Regions from separate parts of the Paenibacillus sp. 1-18 genome, predicted to be linked through region 3. Evidence: riboswitches for the same ligand, from Rfam matches in the RefSeq annotation. Region 3 holds a riboswitch; each other region holds the start of a gene.
The links. A riboswitch is a leader RNA that binds a small molecule or an ion and turns the genes downstream of it on or off. The one in region 3 is predicted to bind thiamine pyrophosphate.
Positions count from the first base shown of each region.

Region 1: linked by a shared signal. The riboswitch ahead of tenA (thiaminase II) and the one ahead of thiC (phosphomethylpyrimidine synthase ThiC) in region 3 are both predicted to bind thiamine pyrophosphate.
Region 2: linked by a shared signal. The riboswitch ahead of L693_RS0103665 (thiamine phosphate synthase) and the one ahead of thiC (phosphomethylpyrimidine synthase ThiC) in region 3 are both predicted to bind thiamine pyrophosphate.

Region 1 is NZ_ASSB01000259.1:5,140-12,479, reverse strand. It holds gene L693_RS0116430 (transporter) at 1-583, opposite strand, end outside; gene L693_RS0116425 (glycosyltransferase) at 588-1,709, opposite strand; gene L693_RS0116420 (NAD-dependent malic enzyme) at 2,121-3,842, shown strand; gene L693_RS0116415 (AEC family transporter) at 3,915-4,868, shown strand; TPP riboswitch at 5,028-5,131, shown strand; gene tenA (thiaminase II) at 5,266-5,955, shown strand; gene thiM (hydroxyethylthiazole kinase) at 5,952-6,794, shown strand; gene thiD (bifunctional hydroxymethylpyrimidine kinase/phosphomethylpyrimidine kinase) at 6,791-7,340, shown strand, end outside.
Region 2 is NZ_ASSB01000057.1:30,140-37,479, forward strand. It holds gene L693_RS0103655 (hypothetical protein) at 1-59, shown strand, start outside; gene L693_RS0103660 (ABC-F family ATP-binding cassette domain-containing protein) at 245-1,798, shown strand; TPP riboswitch at 1,903-2,011, shown strand; gene L693_RS0103665 (thiamine phosphate synthase) at 2,330-2,986, shown strand; gene thiO (glycine oxidase ThiO) at 2,990-4,138, shown strand; gene thiS (sulfur carrier protein ThiS) at 4,135-4,338, shown strand; gene L693_RS0103680 (thiazole synthase) at 4,341-5,108, shown strand; gene L693_RS0103685 (ThiF family adenylyltransferase) at 5,105-6,163, shown strand; gene L693_RS0103690 (response regulator transcription factor) at 6,306-6,998, shown strand; gene L693_RS0103695 (C40 family peptidase) at 7,065-7,340, opposite strand, start outside.
Region 3 is NZ_ASSB01000398.1:9,338-16,677, forward strand. It holds gene L693_RS0126830 (Fe-Mn family superoxide dismutase) at 1-206, opposite strand, end outside; gene L693_RS0126835 (alpha/beta hydrolase) at 437-1,474, opposite strand; gene L693_RS0126840 (IclR family transcriptional regulator) at 1,773-2,516, shown strand; TPP riboswitch at 2,613-2,725, shown strand; gene thiC (phosphomethylpyrimidine synthase ThiC) at 2,911-4,731, shown strand; gene L693_RS30860 (hypothetical protein) at 4,916-5,068, opposite strand; gene L693_RS0126855 (YitT family protein) at 5,606-6,442, shown strand; gene L693_RS0126860 (SdpI family protein) at 7,175-7,340, shown strand, end outside.

The DNA.
Region 1 (7,340 bases), on a different contig from region 3:
CCCGAGCCGAAACGATCCAGCCGTGAAGCAGCGACAGTAACATTCCACCACAGCTAGCCAGCAGCAGGGCTTCCAGCTTTAACCCCAATGCAGCCAATACAAAAAACAGGCTCAGCTTTCCTAAAACCTCAATATAGTAGTTCACATTGAGCGCCAGCATGCGTTCCCTGCCCTGTAAATCTCCGCGGCACGAGCTCACGAGAATATGCAGCCCTACCAAGCCATACAGCATGAACAGCGGGCCGGATTGGACGCCTAATAGCGAGCGCAGCAACGGATGAAAGATCACCAGCATGACTATGGCAAGCACGGTGAGCAACAAAGGAGCTTTTAGCAAGAGAGGACCAAGCGGTAGACTTCGCAGTGAAAGCTTGTGGTCTCCCTTGGAGACCAGCTTGGCGGTTAATAGCTGAATCGATAAGCCCAAAACGGACAACAGGGCAAAGAGGGCCAACAGCGCATTCGCCTGACCATAGGCTTGTCCGGTAAGATACCAGCTTGCTGCAATATGAAAGAAAAAATTAAATCCGTTCAGCAGCACATTAAATATAGGAAACATCAACGAACGCAGTCGGTTGTTCACGTTGTTATCTCACCCGCCGATCCAGCCGCCAAATATCAATAATGGAACGTAGAAAACGAATGGAATCCTTCCAGACATGGATGTGCGATCCATCCCGGTCAATACACTTGACGGGTAGCTGCATCACACGAAGCTGGAGTCGCTTGGCGATAAACATCATTTCCAAATCCAGTGCCAGCCCGAGCTGCTCCTTCAAATGTGGAAACATCCGCTTCACCGCCACTGAACTCATGACTTTAAGCCCTGTCTGGGAATCCACCACACCTGTCGGTAAAAACGGTCGGGAAACCATACGTTTGCCAAAGCTCACGATAGATCGTAATAAAGAGCGATTTTCGGCTGTCATATCCTTGGTTCCAATCACGACATCGTAGTAGCCCTGTCGAACCACGTTAATCATTTTGGCAATATCCTCAATAAAAAAGGAATCGTCCGCATCCACAAATACGTAATAATCCGCACCGATGGTTCGCATGCCTTCCAGATATGTTCCTGCCTTACGGGTATTGCGCCCCAATTCCTTGGTTTGAATCAAAGGACTAAGATTCTGATTAATCCGGTTGACGGACAAATCCGTTGTTGCCTTCAGCGCTCTAATCAAGGTATTGGTGCCATCATGGCTGCCATCATCAATGAGATAAATGGAGCCCTCTATAATATGGCTGCGAATAAAAGCCTGCAGGCGTTCAGCAAATGCCTCGACGTGTACAAAACGTTGTTCCTCATTATATACAGACAAAATAAAGGCAATATGCTGCCCTTTGGCCGAATACTCGGGGTAGAGCAAGCTTTGTATTTCTGACAGCATTTCCTCGTTATCATTGGCTTGCCAAAATAGCAGGCGTAAACGGCCTATTCCTGTGATTTGCACCATATGCTGATCACTGAATGGGACCGTTACATCCGTTACCACTAACAGCGGCATTTGTGGAAATTGACTACGGATCTGATTGGCTATCCGCACGGCTTTCTCCGGTTCCCTATAATCAATCAGGCAACAACATGCGTTCTCATAAACTGAAGCTGCCTCAGGGTCTCTGCACTGTATAGATTGGTAAAAATGAATCACGTTGGGATAATCAATAGCCCTGTCATTATCGCTAAAAATGGCTATAGGTCCCTGCACACAAACCTCTCCTTTTTCCTCCAGATGGTTATATTTTGTCGAAAAAGAATTAAAAATGTTTGCTTAGAGGGGTTAAATTAATATGCAAATCCTTCATATTTTCTTAACAAAATAGCTGACATGCCGTGACGTATAAGGATATAAGGAGATGAAAACCAATTTTATATTTTGCAAAAAAAGAAGATTTAGAACTAATTCATTAGAACCAAAAATAACGAAATAATCTTATTTATCAATGTTTATAATTAGTTCTTTATGATCAATCACACAAAAAATTAATGGTTATTTTGTCGCAGATAATATGCGAATAAAACATATTACCATGACCATACTATGGTCAACATGTCATCTTTCGTCATGAATAAACCTTAATAAACATCATCAATAACGAAGAGAAAGAAGGGTATTATTATGGAAGCATTTTATGTCAATCGGGACGGCTCATTATCCACCCCATTACGAGGCAAGGATGTGTTAGCGAACCCCCTTTTGAACAAAGGTGTCGCTTTTACAGAAGAAGAACGCAAAGAACTGGGTTTGGAAGGAATCCTTCCTCCAACGGTCCTCTCACTGGAAAAACAGAGCGTACGAGCGTATCAGCAGTTTTTGGCACAACCGACCATGCTGCGTAAAAATGCTTCGCTCAACGACCTTCACAATCGAAATATCGTACTCTACTATCGCCTACTTACCGACCATTTGAGTGAAATGCTGCCTGTGGTGTACACACCTACGGTAGGAACCGCGATTCAAGAATATAGTCACGAGTACAACCGCCCTGGGGGCGTATATTTGTCGATAGATAACCCGAACGGAATTGGACAGGCGTTCTATAATTCCGGTTTGAGTGGTGAGGATGTGGATCTGATCGTCGTGACGGATTCGGAAAGTATTTTGGGTATCGGTGACTGGGGTGTCGGGGGGATTAACATTGCGATTGGCAAGCTTGCTGTATATACAGCCGCAGCAGGCATTCATCCCGGGCGGGTGCTGCCGATTGTACTGGATGTAGGCACGAATAATGAAAAGCTGCTGAATGATCCGCTGTACATCGGAAACCGCCATAAGCGGGTTCGCGGAGAAGCCTATAACCAGTTTATTGATACTTTTATCAATAAAACGCTAACACAGTTTCCGAAGGCGCTTTTGCATTGGGAAGATGTCGGCAGCGTAAACGCACGCCATATTATAGGCAAATACGGTCAAAGCATTCTCACCTTTAACGATGACATTCAAGGCACAGGAGCTGTAACCCTGGCTGCGATTCTTTCGGCGGTAGGTGTTACCAAAATTCCGCTGCGTGAGCAAAAAGTGCTTGTCTTCGGACCGGGGGCCGCAGGCATTGGTAACGCTGACCAAATTCGGGGAGCTATGATCGCGGACGGCCTTTCGGCGGAGGATTCATTTAAGCCATTTTGGGCCTTTGATTACCGCGGGCTGTTAACGGACGATATGGAAGATGTGCTGGAGTATCAGAAGCCGTATGTACGTAAAAAAGAGGAAGTTAGCTCATGGATGCGGTCTGATGACGGAAAAATACCGCTGCTTGAGGTCATTCGTCAGGTGAAGCCTACGATATTAATAGGAACTTCCGGTGTGGGAGGTGCCTTTACTGAAGAAATTATCAAGGAAATGGCGAAGCATGTAGAACGCCCGATCATCATGCCCATGTCCAATCCTACAAACCTTGCCGAGGCGGTACCCGAGGATTTAATACAGTGGACCGATGGCAAAGCATTGATCGCTACCGGAAGTCCCTTTGAGCCGGTTACCTATAATGGTACGAAATTTGAGATTGGACAAGCGAACAACGCTTTTGTATTCCCGGGTCTTGGTCTGGGCGCGATTGTGGTCAAGGCAAAAAGAATCACTCCTGCCATGTTTACAGCTGCAGCAGATGCCGTTGCCAATGCCGTAGATTCGAATGAGCCTGGCGGTGCGTTGCTTCCCCATATCCGAAAATTACGTGATGTCTCGTACGCGGTTGCGGTTGCGGTAGCGAAGGCCGCGATTCAGGATCAGGTGGCTCAGGCACACATTTCAGATGTTGAACAAGCCATTCGGAATGCGATGTGGAAACCGGAATATACAAGGATCAAAGCCGTGGAAAGTGCCATACATCACCCTCACTAATTCTTCAATCTGGGACGGGGATGTATGTTCAGACAGGCAGGATACGTCAGTTCAAGCAAGGAGAATCGATCTATGAGTGTCGGACATATTCTTTACATTTTGGTGCCGATTTTTTTCGTTATTATTTTAGGATGGCTAGCAGGGCATTACAAAAGCTTCGATGCCTCTTCCTCCAAGGCCCTAAATGCGCTCGTCACCAAATTTGCGCTGCCTGCGCATCTATTCATCGGCATTACGACAACGAACAGGAAAGCGCTCATCGAGCAATGGCCATTCCTGCTAGCTCTGTTCATTGGCATTGTCGGCTTTTTTACCGTTCTCCTTCTGCTTTCCCGATTTGCGGGGAAGCAGTCGGTGAAGGATGCCGCTATGTTTGCTTTAAACTCGGCACAGCCGACCTTTGCTTTTATGGGCATTCCTGTGCTTGGAGCCATCTACGGCTCCTCAGCCGTGGCTATTCCTATTGCACTTACGGGAATCGTAGTCAATGCCGTCCTTGACCCGGCAGCTACGATTATAGCTACCGTAGCCAACCAGAATTCAGGCAAGGAACGGAACGGTCACTTCGGAAGACTGATCTGGGACTCCATTCTTCACGGTTTAAAGGAACCGCTGGCGCTGGTGCCGCTGGTTGGTGTGGTTTTGACCTTGTTCGGCTTCCATTCACCTGATTTGTTGAACAAATCGTTTAATCAAATCGGTGACATTACATCCGGGGCCGCTTTATTTGCAGTCGGTGTGACCATTGGCGTACGCAACATTAGTTTTAGCATAAGGGCCTTTGCCATCGCGCTGTTAAAAACAATCGTACAGCCTTTATTAATGCTGCTGATTGCCTACCTCTGCGGTCTGTCGTCTGCCGATACCGTTAAGGCGGTTCTGCTCGTTTCCTTCCCGGGTTCAGCAGTCGCTGCTATGATCGCTACCCGTTTTGAAAGCCTGGAATCAGAAACCGCCTCCTCCTTTGTCATCAGTGCTGTCATCTCTCTCGTTACACTCCCTGTGCTAATTTCGTTATTGATGTAAAATATTACCTGTTCGCTCCTGTTATTAGTGCCGTCCGATTTTGCCGGTTTTTGTCATGATTCATGTCCCCCTCGATTTAGTAGATTTCCCAATAAGAATGAATTGAGGAAGGTTTGACATAACGTATGAACGAATGTACAGTAATAGTCAAAAGAATAGGAAGTCCACTAGGGGAGCCGCTTATGGCTGAGACAAGAACGTATCTTGGACCCTTTGAACCTGATCTAGTTCGTACTAGCGTAGGAAAGTGGAGCCTTCGTATATAAGGTCCCTCGTGTTTTTTTATGCATTAGACCTATGATGAAGCCGCTCCAGTTTTCGGGGCGGCCTTTTGGCGTTGTTCCGAAACTGTCTTCTTACGGGACTTCCTGCTCTTCATTTTGTTGGAGGTGGGGAAATGAGCTTTACGCAAGAGCTTCGTCGGCAGGCGGATGGTATTTTTCAGGCGATTTTTGAGCATCCCTTTGTTAGAGGTATTGCCGAAGGAAGCTTGGCAAGGGAACAGCTGATTCACTATGTAAAACAGGACTTTGAATATTTAAATGCCTATATGCGGATTTACGGCATCGCGATCTCCAAATGCACGAGCCGGGAGGACATAGCTGCATTTAACGAACAGATCTCTTTTATCCTCCACAGCGAGATTCATCCGCATCAAAATTTCTGCGCTGTTGCAGGTGTGGCCTATGAAGAAATGCAGGGATATCCGCTCGCACCGTCTGCCCACCATTATATCCATCACATGCTGACGGTCGCACACGAGGGCAGTCTTGGCGAGATCATGGCTGTGCTGCTGCCGTGTCCGTGGACATATCTTGAGATTGGCCGCAGGCTGCTGGATGAGGTAAGACCGGACGAGTCCCATCCGTTCTATGAATGGATCAACTTCTACCAGTCTGAAAATCTAACAACCAAATTCCGAGAACGTGTGGATGCTTGGGCGGAAGGCGCAACGACTGCCGAGCGGGAGCGGATGATTGAGCATTTTATGCTAAGCTGCCAGCTGGAATATATGTTCTGGGATATGGCTTATAAGCAGGAAAACTGGCCGGTCCAGATGCAGGCCGCGGTGGGGTCAACGATATGAATACATGGGAAAAGGATTGTTCGGAGCTTCTGACAAAGGTACACAACAGCAACCCCCTTGTTCACAACATGACCAATGTGGTGGTCACCAACTTTACAGCTAACGGCCTATATGCGCTGGGCGCTTCGCCAGTGATGGCTTATGCCCCCGAGGAAGTCGCGGATATGGCAAAAATAGCAGGAGCCGTCGTATTAAACATCGGTACATTGAACCGCGAGCTGGTCGATGCCATGATCATTGCCGGACAATCGGCGAATGCACATGGTGTTCCGGTCCTGCTAGATCCGGTCGGTGCGGGAGCGACTCGCTTTAGAACCGAGTCGGCACTGCGAATCCTGAGTGAAGTCAACATTTCAATGGTGCGGGGCAATGCAGCCGAAGTCGCCCATCTTATCGGAGAAGCCCATGAAATTAAAGGCGTAGATGCTGGTAAGAGTGCCAGCAGCAGTCATGTCGATCTGGCAGCTCGGGCTGCACGAGCGCTCAATACCATCGTTGTCATCACCGGAAAAGAAGACGTCATCACCGATGGGGCCGAAGTACGAATGATCTGTGGCGGAGACGCGCTGCTCACAAAAGTAACCGGAGCAGGCTGCCTGCTGACTTCAGTGTTGGGCGCTTTTGCTGCCGTTGAACCTAATCTGCTGCTCGCAGGGACAGCAGGCTTGGCATTTTACAGTGCAGCGGCTTCCCGGGCCGCTGCACGTACAGCAGAGCTGGGACCCGGCAGCTTCCAGATTGCCTTTCTCGACGAGCTAGCCAAACTGCATATCGGCTCGCTGAAGGGCCATGTATCTATTCATGAAGCCGGAACAGCTACGGCAGGTGGTGCACAATGACAGACGTTCGTGTACCTAGAGCACTGACGATTGCCGGTTCGGACAGCGGCGGCGGGGCTGGCATTCAGGCCGATCTCAAAACCTTTCAGGAGCTTGGTGTATACGGGATGTCGGCGATTACGGCCATTACCGTACAGAATACCCTGGGTGTCCACGGTGTATATCCCTTGCCACAGGAAGCGGCGGCGGAGCAGATCAAGGCCGTAGGATCAGACCTCGGCGTGGATGCCCTGAAGACTGGCATGCTGTTTCATGCGGGCATCATCCGCCTTGTGGCCGAGCAGATCCGAAAGTTCGGCTGGGAGAAGGTTGTTGTCGATCCCGTGATGATTGCCAAGGGAGGCGCAGCGTTGCTGCAGCCGGAAGCGATGCAGGCTTTGCAGGACGACCTGCTCCCCTTGGCCCTGGTCGTTACACCAAATATCCCGGAAGCGGAAGCCCTAGCAGGGATCAGCATTCGTACGATGGAGGATCGCCGCGAGGCTGCAAGACATATTAGCAGTCTGGGTCCAAAATTTGTCGTGATCAAGGGCGGTCACGCCGACG
Region 2 (7,340 bases), on a different contig from region 3:
AAAAATCTGCAGCAACTGCGGGATACTTTGAGTTTAAATGTAATAACGGTTTACAATAATCACTCTAATGAGTGGTTTTTCTTTTTTTATTGGCAAGTCCGCATTAAAAACATTAAAATTCGCTGTTTTCAATATTCCGATAAGGTTGCTGAATGTGCTACAATAAGGCTTTGAAAGAAAACAATGATATATGAAATAACAACAGTCGGCATCGCCGATGACAATAAGGAGCCAAAAACAGCGTATGAGTTTATTGACTGTAGAAAATGTATCCCACAATTTTGGGGACCGCGCGTTATTTAAAAATGTTTCCTTTCGATTACTTGCGGGGGAACGTGTAGGTTTGGTAGGAGCTAACGGAGTCGGTAAATCGACACTCATGAACATTTTGACTGGAAAATTGCTTAAGGACGAAGGTAAAGTGGAATGGACTCCACGTGTACGTTACGGCTATTTGGATCAGCACACCAAGCTGACACCGGGCAAAACGGTACGCGATGTATTGAAGGATGCTTTCCTTCCTTTGTTGGAATTGGAAAAGGAATTAATGCAGATTACGGAAAAAATGGGAGATGCTTCTCCCGAAGAATTAGAAGTACTGCTGGAACAGATGGGTGAAATTCAGGAGCAGCTGGATATGGGGGATTTTTACCTCATTGATGTGAAGGTTGAAGAAATGGCGAACGGGCTGGGTCTCTCGGCCATCGGTTTGGATCGGGATGTATCTGCGCTTAGCGGTGGACAACGGACTAAGGTGCTTCTTGCGAAGCTGTTGTTGGAAAAGCCAAACGTCCTGCTGCTGGACGAGCCTACCAACTATTTGGACGTAGAGCATATTGAGTGGCTTACGCGTTATTTGAAGGATTATCCCTATGCATTTATTCTTATTTCACATGATACGGAGTTCATGAACCAGGTCGTTAATGTTATTTATCACCTTGAATTTGCAAAGATGACCCGTTATTCAGCTAACTATGAAAAATTCCTTGAAATGGCGGATCTGAACAAAGCGCAGCATATTGATGCTTATGAGAAGCAGCAGGAATATATTAAGAAGCAGGAAGACTTTATTCAGCGCAACAAGGCGCGTGCATCCACATCAGGCCGGGCGAAGAGCCGTGAAAAGCAGCTTGATCGGATCGAACGTATTGATAAGCCTGAAGAAGCTGCCAAGCCAACCTTTCAATTTAAAGAAGCGCGTGCGAGCGGGAAAACGGTATTTGAGGGAATTGATTTTGAAATTGGCTATACTCATGCCCTTTTGCCCAAAATGACCATGACGATTGAACGTGGCGAAAAAATTGCGATTGTAGGCTGCAACGGTGTCGGTAAATCGACATTGCTCAAAACCATTCTGGGGAAAATACCGCCAATCAGCGGAAAAACCTATCAAGGCGATTTCTTGCAGCCGGCTTATTTTGAGCAGGAAGTCAAGGCAGGCAAAATTACACCGATTGACGATGTGTGGAATGAGTTCCCGCATTTAAATCAGCATGAAGTAAGAGCACATTTGGCACGTTGCGGTTTAAAAAATGAGCATATCACACGTCCTCTATCCGCGCTTAGTGGTGGTGAGCAGGCAAAAGTACGTCTGTGCAAATTGTTAATGCGGGAAAGCAACTGGGTTCTGTTTGACGAGCCTACCAATCACTTGGATGTCAAAGCAAAGGACGAGCTTAAACGTGCCTTGAAGGAATATAAAGGGACTGTATTGCTTGTATCTCACGAACCGGATTTTTACGAGGATTGGGTAACAAAAACGTGGAATGTGGAAGAGTGGTCAACTAAAGTCAACTAAAGTCAACTAAAGTCAAAAAAAATTCAGCTCTGTCATGCTTCAAAAAAGTGGGGTTTGCAGAATTAGAAAAATATGCTAAGCTATCTTTAGCTGATACAATAAAATAGTCACACTAGGGGAGCCGCCCATGCGGCTGAGACGAAATAAATGGATTTCGGACCCTTTGTACCTGATCTGGGTTATGCCAGCGTAGGGAAGTGAGCGCCGCACAAGCAAGGTAACCACATCATTACTTTTGTTTGTACGTGGGACGATATACGTATACGGATATGATTGTCCGTTCGATTATTGGACGTTCGTAAAACCACTTCCTTAGGGAAGTGGTTTTTTTGCGTTACGTTCGGTTTTACCTATTGAATTTCCGTATCCGGATCACATATGATCTCCTTCATTATTGCTGGCACAAGTGGCTGGCTCCGTCTGATATTTTGTGATGTGGGGCCACAATGATTATTGGTTCAGCTTATAGGATTAGTTTAAGCCCTTAGTTCAATGTGAGGTGAACATGAGATCGAATTACACGTAATTACGATGGAAAATGACTCCCATGCATATGTAGCCCAAGTGGCTGCTGCTATTTATCCGTATGTTCATTTTGTGCATGCACGTCTAAAGCAGAAGGGGGCCTCAGAATTACTCGGGTTGACCCGAAGCATGGTGGAGCAGGGGATTCCTTTGCAGCAAATTGTAGTCAATGACCGTGTGGATGTAGCTTTACTTACCTTGGCTGGAGCTGTCCAGCTACCGGCAAATGGGCTACCGGCTCAGGATGTTAAGGGCCTACTTCCAAAGGGGACACGCTGTGGAGTGTCTGTGCATTCCTTGGAAGAGGCGCAGATTGCCGAGCGGGCTGGGGCGGACTATGTACTCTACGGTCATGTATATGAGACCCACTGTAAGCCCGGGGTTGTGCCGCGGGGTACAGCTCAGCTTGAACGCATATGCAGGTTGTCCAACATTCCAGTGATTGCACTTGGCGGTATACAACCGCATCATATTCCGGAGCTTTATCATGCTGGAGCAAGTGGAATTGCAGTGATGTCCGGTATATGGGGAGCTGAGTCGCCAATCGCGGCTGCGATGGAATATAGACAAATGGTAGATCAGATAGTCTGCAGCCGTTGTAAGGAAACGAGAGTAGAAGAATTTCGAAAGAAGTATGGTCAGGTCAGTGGAGAGGAGATATAACATATGCCTAAAATACACACAGAGGCTACAGTTATAGGACATGCTGAATGCTTGGTTATAGGTGGAGGTGTGATCGGCAGCTCCATTGCTTATCATGTGGCTAGGGAAGGGCGCAGTACGATCATGCTGGAGCGAACGATGCCGGGTGAGGGAGCCTCGGGAGCAGCGGCCGGAATGCTTGCAGCAGAGAGTGAAGAGTTCATCGACTCTGATCTTGAGCAATTGGCTCGTACAAGTCGGGACGCATTCCCTGAGCTTGTTCGTGAACTGGAGCGGTTGTCCGGTGTTTCAGTAGAATTTCGTACAGAGGGATTTGTAGCTCCTTTCCGTTCGGAAGCTGAGGGTGAAAGACGATGGAAAGCTGCTAACATGCGCGAGGATAATCAGCCTGAGTGGTGGAATGCCAAGGAATTGGCCAGACGGATTCCGGGCATAGATCGTCAAGCGATCGGAGCTATATATCGGTCAAAGGAGACGCAGCTCGTTCCAGTACAGCTATGTCGTGCTTATGCGGGAGCAGCATCTGTGTTGGGAGCTACAATATGGTCCGGTACCCATGCGGAGCAGCTGGTCGTACAGAATGGCCGGGTTTGTGGGGTGGTAACGGACAGGGGATTTTTTTCTTGCGATCAGGTCATTATTGCCGGAGGCCTGGATAGCATGAATTTGCTAGACCAAGCAGGCTTTCATTACCCGCTTTATCCGGTCAAAGGTGAAGCAGTTGCAGTTTCCTTAAAGGATCACCCTTTGGAATATACCATTTATGCCGATGATATTTACCTTGTGCCTAAACAGAAGAACGAGGTTTGGATTGGGGCAACGAGTCTTCCAAACCTCTATGACAAAGAAGTGACTGTTGAAGGTTTGGAGGGGCTACTGGCACGTGCTGCTGCCTGGCTACCGCGCGTCCGTGAAGCTTCTTTTGTACGTACCTGGGCGGGCCTGCGTCCGCAGGCAGCAGCGGGACGTCCTTTTATAGGGGCCGTTCCCGGCTTGGAAGGGGTATATGCAGCAGTCGGGCATTATCGCAACGGTGTCCTGTTGAGTGAAGCTACCGGACGTGCGATGGCAGGACTGCTTAAAGGGGCAGATGCCGAAGAACTTGGAATAAGCAACTTTTCTTCTGTTCGTATCAAGGAGGAAAGCTTATGAGGCTGACGATTAACGGCCAGAACATGAACTTTTCTAACCGGATCACTCATGTGGAGCAATTGCTGCATGAGCTTGATTTAAAGGTGAAAACCGTTGTGGTCGAGCTGAATCGCCACATATTGACTCGTGAAGAACATGAAGAAGCGATCCTGAAAGACGGAGACAGTTTGGAAATTGTACATTTTGTAGGAGGCGGTTGATGATGTTAACCATTGGAAAAGCATCTTTTACATCAAGGCTGTTACTGGGAACAGGAAAATTCTCGAATCTGGATATCCAATCCCAAGCTGTAGAGGCTGCTGAGGCCGAAATATTGACCTTTGCTGTGCGGAGATTAAATTTGGAGGAACGAGATAAGCAACATTTTCTGGATACGCTGGATTTGGGCCGCTATACACTTCTTCCCAATACGGCAGGAGCGACGACAGCGGAGGAGGCTGTTCGTATTGCAAAATTGGCAAGGGCCTCAGGCCTGTGCGATATGATTAAGGTGGAGGTCATTGGGGACGGTAAGACGCTGTTGCCTGATCCCTTTGAAACGCTGAAAGCAAGCGAAAAGCTGCTGGAGGAAGGCTTTATTGTGCTGCCCTACATATCCGATGATGTCATTCTGGCCAAGAGGTTGCAAGAGCTTGGAGTGCATGCCGTTATGCCTGGAGCTTCACCGATTGGTACAGGACGCGGCCTGCTTAATCCGTTTGCATTGGAGTTAATTATTGAACAAGCAGAGATTCCGGTCATTGTCGATGCAGGTATTCGCTCACCGAGTGATGCGGCAATGGCGATGCAACTGGGAGCAGATGCTGTTCTGTTGAACACAGCCGTCTCGGGAGCGAAGGATCCTGTAAAAATGGCAGAGGCCATGAAACTGGCTGTTCGCGCGGGTAGATATGGTTTTGAGGCGGGGCTGATTCCCGTAAAACGTTATGCTTCAGCAAGCAGTCCCACAGAAGGTATGGTTCAGGCATGATGGAAACAGAAAAATCCTGTGAAGTCGTACAAGCAAGTGACCGCTATTCCAGACAGGAAAGATTCGCTCCCTTTGGGTCAGAAGGACAACGCAGGCTCGCTTCTTCTCATGTACTGATCATAGGTGTCGGAGCGCTCGGCACAGGTATTGCAGAAACCCTTGTCCGTGCAGGTGTAGGTACGGTTAGCATCGTAGACCGCGATTATGTGGAGTGGAGCAACTTGCAGCGTCAGCAGCTTTTTCAGGAGAGTGACGCCGCAGAGAGATGCCCCAAAGCAGTGGCTGCCCAGCGAAGATTAAAAGACATTAATTCGGAAACGGTCATACACGCACATGTACTGGATGTCGGGGTAGCGGAACTGGAAGAGCTGATCCAGGGAGTTGACCTGATGATGGACGCAACCGATAATTTCGATACCCGATTGCTCATGAACGACATGGCACTAAAGCATCACATACCGTGGATTTATGGGGGATGTGTAGGAAGCTATGGTGTGACTTATACCATTTTACCAGGGCAAACGCCTTGTCTTCATTGTCTGCTGGGAACCGTTCCGTTTGGAGGCGAGACCTGTGATACCGCCGGGATTATTCCGCAGGCAGTACAAATGGTCACGGCCAATCAGACAACGGAAGCCTTCAAGCTTCTTGGCGGATATAAGAAAGAACTGCGAGGGAAGCTGTTTTCGTTTGATTTGTGGCGGAACGAGTATGCAGCAATAGCCGTAGACAGCTTGAAAAAAGCGGATTGTCCTTCCTGCGGCAGTCACCCGACGTATCCCTATTTGTCAGCCTCACATCGGCAAAAAACAGATGTGTTGTGCGGTCGCGATACCGTTCAGATAAGACCAGCCAAACCGATACAGCTGAATCTTAAGGAAACCGCAGATCGACTTGCTGCTGTGGGAGAGGGAAAAGTGGAGCAGAATCCGTTTTTGGTTTCCTATAGTACGGGCGTGCATCGCTTGGTCATTTTTGCTGATGGGCGAGCGTTGATTCACGGAACAAAGGACGTGGCAGAAGCAAAAAGTCTATATCACCGTTATTTGGGCTAACTATAAAAAGCAGAAAATCATTCCTGTAAGAATGGTTTTCTGCTTTTTTGTTACAATAAATATAAATATGTTTTAATGACTTACAAACAAATTGATCATTTTCCATATCACAATGCGATGTCCAAACCAGGTGGGTGAAAAGATGAGTCCGTTAATTTTACTTGTGGATGAAAATGAAGCGTTACCTGTAATTGTACATCTATTGGAGCAAGCAGGCTATCAGGTGGGGCATGTCCGAAATATGTCAGAGGGAAGCTCCTACGCAGCCGATCATGCTGTGAATATGCTGCTTCTGAACGTTGATGAAGAGCAAGGGGATGCACAAGGAATGATTCGTACCGTCCAGCAAAACCATCCTCGTGTACCGTTATTCGTCTTGACCTCATCTAACGATGAGAACCATATCGTTGCCTGTTTTGAGCAGGGAGCACACGATGTGATGGTATTCCCCTTTCCTCCCAAAGTGTTTCTGGCCAGAGTAGCTAATTTATTGCGAATTTTTGGTGCTGCTCATGATGTAGCAAGGGTAATCGAGGCGGGTGATCTACATATAGACCATGCAAGCAGAATGGTAAGTAGAGGGGGACAGAAGCTGGAATTAACTCCAAAGGAATTCGATCTCTTGGTTCATCTGGCTATACATCTCAATCAGGTTTGCAGCAGACAGCAAATCCTAAAGGATGTTTGGAAACATGATTATATCGTAGATACGAACGTAGTAGACGTGTATATCAGGCATTTGAGAGTTAAAATAGATAAGGGGCAAAAATTCAAAATGATTCGCACGGAACGAGGCATAGGCTATTCTCTCAAAACACCACCTGAAGTAGAGTAGCATAAACGCATATAAAAAAGCCGGGAGCTGTTTGTCCCGGCTTACATATATTAAACGAGTTTCATATTACAGCACGCGGCGTGCTTTAATGTATGTTCTTTTCCAGTTGCCAGAGTTCAAATCGGAGATGGTAACGCCAGGTTCCCCGTAAGTGTGCAGAATCTTACCGCCGCCCATATAGACTGCTACATGGGTAATGTTCCTACCTGTAGCACGGCTACCGCTTGAGAAGAATACTAAGTCACCCTTTTTCAAATTGGACTTGGATACAGCACGTCCGACTTTAGATTGCTCAACAGAAGTGCGTGGCAAATCTACTCCGTATTTTTTGAAAATATGCTT
Region 3 (7,340 bases):
CTTCGCTGCTCTTCAAGCAGCTCAACAGCAGCGCGTTCAGTCTGTTCAAATACAGTTCGCCAATCATCGAGCAGCTGCACATATGCAGGCTCAAGCCCCTCAGTAGCGGACTTAATCACTTCCACATGCCAACTTTCCTGCTGCTTCCAATGCCGGATTTCCTCCAGCACGCGTAAGGGCAGAAAAGCCCCATAAGTACTCAGCATTGTTTTTACCTCCCGTATCCCACTATGGCTTTCCGGTTTGAAGAAAGAGTCTGCCCCGGATGCATACGTACCCAGTATATTCGACCTCTCGTAGGGAATATGTCTATAAACTCTTTCCGCCAGATATCACATGCCATGCAGAATCATGAATGCCGATTGGGATGCAGAAAAAGAAGCCCGACCACGGCACGAGTGAAGTGTCCATCATCAGGCTTCTCTATATCAATTCCTTACTTCGCAGTCGTTGGCTTATTCGCATTAGCGATGGTCTTCTTGTCCTCCAGTTCCTGCACATTGCTTAAAAACGTCGATACCCGCCGCAAATATTCACGTGGATGCTCCCTGAAAATAAGCTCATGCAGCCCGTTTTTGACAATCCACACACTGGAAAGCGGATTGGTCTGATTGGCAGCGAGCTTTTCCGCAATGGGATAAGGAGCTTTTTCGTCCTGCGTACCATGCACAAACATAATCGGGAACGGATAGTTTTCCTTTTTAACCTCTTGATATGGAATTTGATGCAAGCTGGTGCCGTTCAAAACTGGAAACAGCAGCTCCAGAATTTCCAAAGACGGATGGCGTGGCAGATTAATTTGATTATGAATGTTATGGTACAGCGTATCCGGCTCCAGCAGGAAGGTGCTGTCCAAAATCATCGCGTCCACATCCTTGGTTTGCAAGCCCGCCTGCAGGGCGGTTCCTGCCCCCATCGAGAAGCCCCATACGATAATCTCCGACGAGCCGCGTTGCTTCGCAAGCTGGATCGCCCCCAGAAGCTGTTGGGATTCCGCTTTGCCTCCGGTCGCGACTGCTTTGCTGTTTTGAGAGGCGAAGCCGTAATCGAACATAACCACATTAAAGTTTAAACGGTGGGCATAATGTGCCAGGTCATACATGGGAATCCAGCTTTCTTCGCGATTGGCCCCATACCCATGGCTGAAAATAATCGTTTTCCGCGATTGATTCGCCGGGATATACCAGCCTTGCACCATGCGGCTGCCGTCCTTGGCAGGGAAGCTGACCTCCTCATAGGGCATTCCCTTCGCCTGCATCGGATTAGAGTACAGCGGTGCCACGGTTGGATTCGTCAGTACCCATGCGATGTAGGCATGTAGGGCAATAAAACAAAACAGCAGAAAAAATACGACCGATAGCAGCAGCGCAATCACAATGTGCTTGAACCGCAGCAGACGGGGATTAATCCGTGGGATGGACGGCTCCTGAACAGCGGTTTGTAGCTGAGAGCTGCGCTGGGATGTCGAAATCATGTAAGAGCCTCCTTATATAAAATTGAACTTCATGCTATGGAATTTAGGTACAAATTCACTTGAAAATGATAGTGTATGTCCATATTGATACCTATTATCGTATGATGGGGATTATCCAAAGTCAACGTCTGAACCTGAAAAGTAAAAATGACGCAAAGAATTGTCGATGTTTGTTCTTCTTTTGTAATATAGCTGTCACAAAAACATTGGTTTACAGTAGCCGCGGGTATTCTATATAATTTATGTAACCATGTTTCAAGGTGTGAAACGAAAATGGATGCAAGGGGAGCGGTTCACGATGGAAGACCGTAAATTAACCGTTCGCGCTGTGGAGCGTGCGCTTGATATATTGCTGTGTTTTACCGCAGATTCGGATCTTGGCCTGACGGAGATTGCCTCCAAAATTGGGCTACATAAAAGCACGGTTCATCGGCTGCTGACTACGTTGGAGGATCGTGGCTTTGTCATTCGGAATGCCGCAACCGAAAAATACCGGCTCGGCTTCCGCATATGGGAGCTGTCCACCCATCTGTCACAAAGTGATGAGCCGGCAGTGCTGCTGCAGCCTGCGATGGAAGGACTGCGTGACCGTCTGGGTGAGACGGTCAGCTTGTACTTGCGGGACGGCAGTATGCGTATTCGCATTCAAGCCGTTCAGAGCAACCAGGCGATCCGCCGCGTTGCGCCTGTGGGTGCGCGTATGCCGCTGGCTGTAGGGGCTTCCAGCAAGGTGCTGGCAGCCTTTATGCCGCCGCAGGAGCTGGAAGCTTTACTCAGGGGGGATGAATGGCCGTCCTCCGTAGACCCGGAGGTCTATAAAGCTCAGCTGCAGGACATTCGTGAGAAGGGCTATGCAACCAGCTATGAAGAGCGGGAGCCAGGCGCTGCCGCTGTAGCTGCGCCTGTGGTGAACCGGAAGGGACAGGTCGCTGCGGCTTTGTCTGTATCTGGTCCGGTCAGCCGACTTGCACCTGAGACGTTGCATGATTTTGCCCCAATTTTGATCGAAGCTGCGAAGGAAATGGGGCTTATGCTTCCGTAACAGGGCCAGAGTGGGGTTGCCAAAGCAGTAAATTTAAAGTAATCTGATGAGGATGGCGGGAGGTCTGTTATCGCCGCCTCATGCAAATCGAAGAATCACATTTACTGGGGGAGCCTGTAATGCCGGGCTGAGATGGAATCGTACAGGATTCCGGACCCTTTGCACCTGATCTGGATCATACCAGCGTAGGGAAGTAATCGGCCATTGAAATGTATACGTAGCTGCTGCCCAAGACGGCATATTGGAATATAATGATTCCACGTGCGCACTTTTTGGACAGCTCCTCGTTAGATTAGCCGGTTCCCTGGGGAACCGGCTTTTTTTGCATAGATCAGCCACCCTGGGAATGGTTCCGGATCGGTGTGTCATTTCATCGAAACGGGAGGAACGGACAATGAAACCGACGGAAACAGAAGGAACTGAAATGAAGGCAGCAGTGGCAGGAAAGACAGGTTCAGAGAAGACAAGTGCAGAGCAAGTGGATGGGGTCAAGCCCTTTCCAGGGAGCCGCAAGGTGTATATTCAAGGCTCGCGGCCGGACATTGCCGTGCCAGAGCGTGAAATCGCGCTGCACCCGACACATACGGCGCAGGGTACAGAGCATCATGAGCCGCTGCGTGTGTATGACACAAGCGGTCCGATGACGGACGAAGCCTATCAGGTGGACATCCGACGGGGACTGCCTCCGCTTCGACGGGCTTGGGTGCTGGAACGGGGCGATGTCGAGGCTTACGAGGGACGCACAGTTAAGCCGGAGGACAACGGGCTGAAGCCTGGTTCCAAGCGGGAGACGGCGGAATTCCCCGGCGTGACCCATCGTCCGCTTCGCGCGTCGCAAGGGCGCACGGTGACGCAAATGCACTATGCTCGGAAGGGAATCATTACACCCGAGATGGAATTTGCGGCGATTCGTGAAGGGGTGGAGCCCGAGTTTGTGCGACAGGAGCTGGCGGCGGGACGAGCGATTTTGCCTTCCAATATCAATCACCCGGAAAATGAGCCGATGGTCATTGGACGTCATTTTCACGTGAAGATCAATGCCAACATCGGCAATTCGGCGGTTACATCCTCCATTGAGGAGGAAGTGGAGAAAATGACCTGGGCTGTGCGCTGGGGCTCGGATACGGTCATGGATCTGTCCACAGGCCGTAATATCCATACGACGCGTGAATGGATCATCCGGAATTCTCCAGTGCCGATTGGAACGGTACCGCTGTATCAAGCGCTTGAAAAGGTAAACGGCGAAGCTGAGGCACTGACGTGGGAGCTGTATCGCGATACCCTGATTGAGCAGGCAGAGCAGGGTGTAGACTATTTTACAATCCATGCGGGCGTGCTCCTGCGCTATATTCCGATGACAGCGAATAGAATGACGGGAATTGTCTCCCGAGGCGGGTCGATTATGGCGGCTTGGTGTCTTGCCCACCATCAGGAGAACTTTTTATACACGCATTTTGAGGAAATCTGCGAAATCATGAAAGCATACGATGTCGCCTTTTCCCTCGGGGATGGCCTGCGTCCGGGCAGCATCTATGATGCGAATGATGAAGCGCAGTTTGCAGAGCTGGAAACACTGGGTGAGCTAACACAAATCGCATGGAAGCATGATGTCCAGGTCATGATCGAAGGTCCGGGGCATGTCCCGATGCACAAAATCAAGGAGAATGTAGATTTGCAAATGGAAATTTGCAAGGAAGCTCCTTTTTACACTTTGGGACCGCTCACGACGGATATTGCGCCCGGCTACGATCATATTACCTCGGCCATCGGAGCAGCCATGATCGGTTGGTTCGGGACGTCGATGCTGTGCTACGTTACGCCAAAGGAGCATTTGGGTCTGCCGAACAAGGATGATGTTCGTGAAGGGGTTATTACCTACAAAATTGCGGCACATGCTGCCGATCTGGCGAAAGGCCATCCACGGGCGCAACAACGGGATGATGCCTTATCCAAGGCGCGTTTTGAGTTCCGCTGGCGCGACCAGTTCAACCTTTCCCTCGATCCCGAGCGTGCTCTATCCTACCATGACGAGACGCTACCGGCGGAGGGGGCCAAGGAAGCACATTTTTGCTCGATGTGCGGTCCCAAATTCTGCAGCATGCGGATTACGCAGGATATTCGCGCCTACGCGGCAGACAAGGGGCTGAATACAGAAGAGGCTGTAGCTGCCGGGATGCGTGAAAAGGCAGAGCAATACCGGGATGCGGGGCAATAGGTTGGAAGTGAGTCAACCGATTGGGAAGCCGGATTACTCACGCTGGCAAGCTAAGTGAGGATCGTCGCTTATGCGTCCGAATGTAAATACTCCAAAAAAGCCGTGTTTCTCTACAGACGATGTAGGGAAACACGGCTTTTGAGCTTATGTCAAAGCAAGATGGAGTAACCGAAAAAAGGCTGCTTTATTTTTTACCCATTTTCTCATTTAAAATATCCTGAAAGCTGAGCTTCTTCTCCGAGCTATCTTCTTTCTTCTGCATGCTCACCGCGTTGGCACGTTGGTATTGGTGGTGAAAGGGCATCAGGGTGTGTACAGTTAAGTTCATTGTATTCATGTGGTTTGTTCCTCCAATTCCATTTTGTCAAATTCAGATTGAGTTGCTTAGGACGTCTGTATAGGACTATTTGTATGTACTTGATGTCGTAATGCCATGTAAGTTGCTTGGTAAGATTGCAATCATTATACCCGCATTTTTTCAAAGTAAAACGTTTTTGACATAAAACAGGAAGATGGTCGTATGCGTCCAAGATGTGTATTAGGAGGATGGTCATTTTGAGGGAGGATATGCCTAGGTCCAAAATAAGGGCTAGAGGCCCGCTTTCTTAGTTTAGTAGTTGGGATTGTGTTTTTTTGTCGAAATGGCTTGGTTTCGTCACTATTTTGTACTTTGGAGCGAGTGCAATCGAATTTTGCAAAGCCTTGAAGCCGGGATTAAGGCAGTCTGGTGGCGAATTAAAGTGTCAAAGTTATATTGACTTTAGGTTTGTAAGTAGATACCATGAACTGGTTGTAAGCGTATTTTGACAGCTAGAGTCAGCAAATTCCTTTGGCTATTCATCCGTTGAATGTTTGGGAAAGGACCATGACATATATGAAAAAAAGAATTGCAGACATAGCATTTATCATTCTGGGCGCGTTTTTTTTCGCGCTGGCAGTTAATCTGTTTGTGATCCCGAATGAGTTTGGCGAAGGGGGTGTAACAGGGGTTACGATTATTTTGTATTACCTGTTTCAGTGGTCTCCCTCAATCGTCAATCTGGTGATTAATGGTTTGTTGTTAATTATTGGATATAAATTTCTGGATGCTAGAACAACGTTATACACCGTCATTGCAGTTGCATTTAACTCATTATTTTTGCATTTAACGGCTGACTGGCGGATTGACTCGCATGAGCTGACGATTAATGCCGTGTTTGCCGGGGTTTTGGTCGGAATCGGAATTGGCTTAATCGTGCGGGTAGGGGGCACAACGGCAGGAACGGTCATTTTGGCGCGGATTGCCAATAAATATTTGGATTGGAATATCAGCTATGCCCTGCTGTTTTTTGATTTGATCGTAGCGTTCTCTTCCTATTTTATTATTGGTCCGGAAAAATTGATGCTGACCATCGTTATCCTGTACGTGGGTACCAAGGTTATGGATTTCATGATTGAGGGGTTAAACCCTAAGAAAGCGGTCATGATTATTTCCGAGCATCAAGACAAAATTGCAGAGATGGTCATTACGCAAATGGATCGTGGAGTTACCGTTCTGTCAGGCCACGGATATTACACCAAAAACCCGAAGGAAGTTCTGTATATCGTCATTAGTAAGCAAGAAGTGTCGGCGCTTAAAAAGATTGTAAAAGCTATCGACACAGCAGCCTTTATCACGATTCATGATGTGCGGGATGTATTCGGAGAAGGCTTTTTAGACATTTCGAAGTAACTGGCAATGTGAAGGTAAGGTTATAGGAGAATAGGGTAGGAAGTCGGTCCTGAGGGATCGGCTTTTTTGTTTTTGTGATGTTTATTTTAATAATCGAAATAGAGTATATGGATAATAACTCCTTTTCGAAACAAAAGAAAAGCTATTTTTTGTAAAAAATTATATTTAATGTGACTTTGATCTCTTATTTTTTGAAAAACATGTATTATGATCAGACAATAATATATATTTTATTCAAATATATTCATTTTAATTCTTTTATTTTACATTTTCGTTGAGATAGTTGTCTTAATTTATCGGAATTTTAAATATGACTATGAATTTGCTGCGAAAGTAGACGAGGTACTAATAAACAAGTTTAATGATGAGCTAAATGAACTATGTCCAAGATTGACACAAAAGCTATCTCTTGATCCGATTCTGTAACAACCTGATATTTAGATTTATTACAGTTTTATGTATTAGACGGGAATTAATTGAGGGGCGTGGATAAAAGATGTTTATTCTTAGAGATTCTGTGGCTTCACTTCCATCCCCTTGGTTACATTAAAGTGTTATAAATCTAAGTTCTTTATTATTTGCGCTGTAGTTTTATATTTCCGGGAATACAGAAATATGAATTTGTCAAAAAAGTATCAGGGTAATATTCCAAATCCCACTATACTCAAAGAATTTATTGAGTTTACTTCTGAATATCAACTCAAAATCAGAACGAGAGTGAGGTTGTACTGAGTGGAGAATAACTACGATTTAAAAAAAGAATTTAAAAAGCCGTGGATCCAGATTTCCATTTTGTTTATCATATTGCATTTTATAAATTCTTTTATTTTGTTACCTTCAATGAACCCTTTAAAGCACCCTATAGCTTTTTTTCTTATATCGTCATCAGCAATGATTT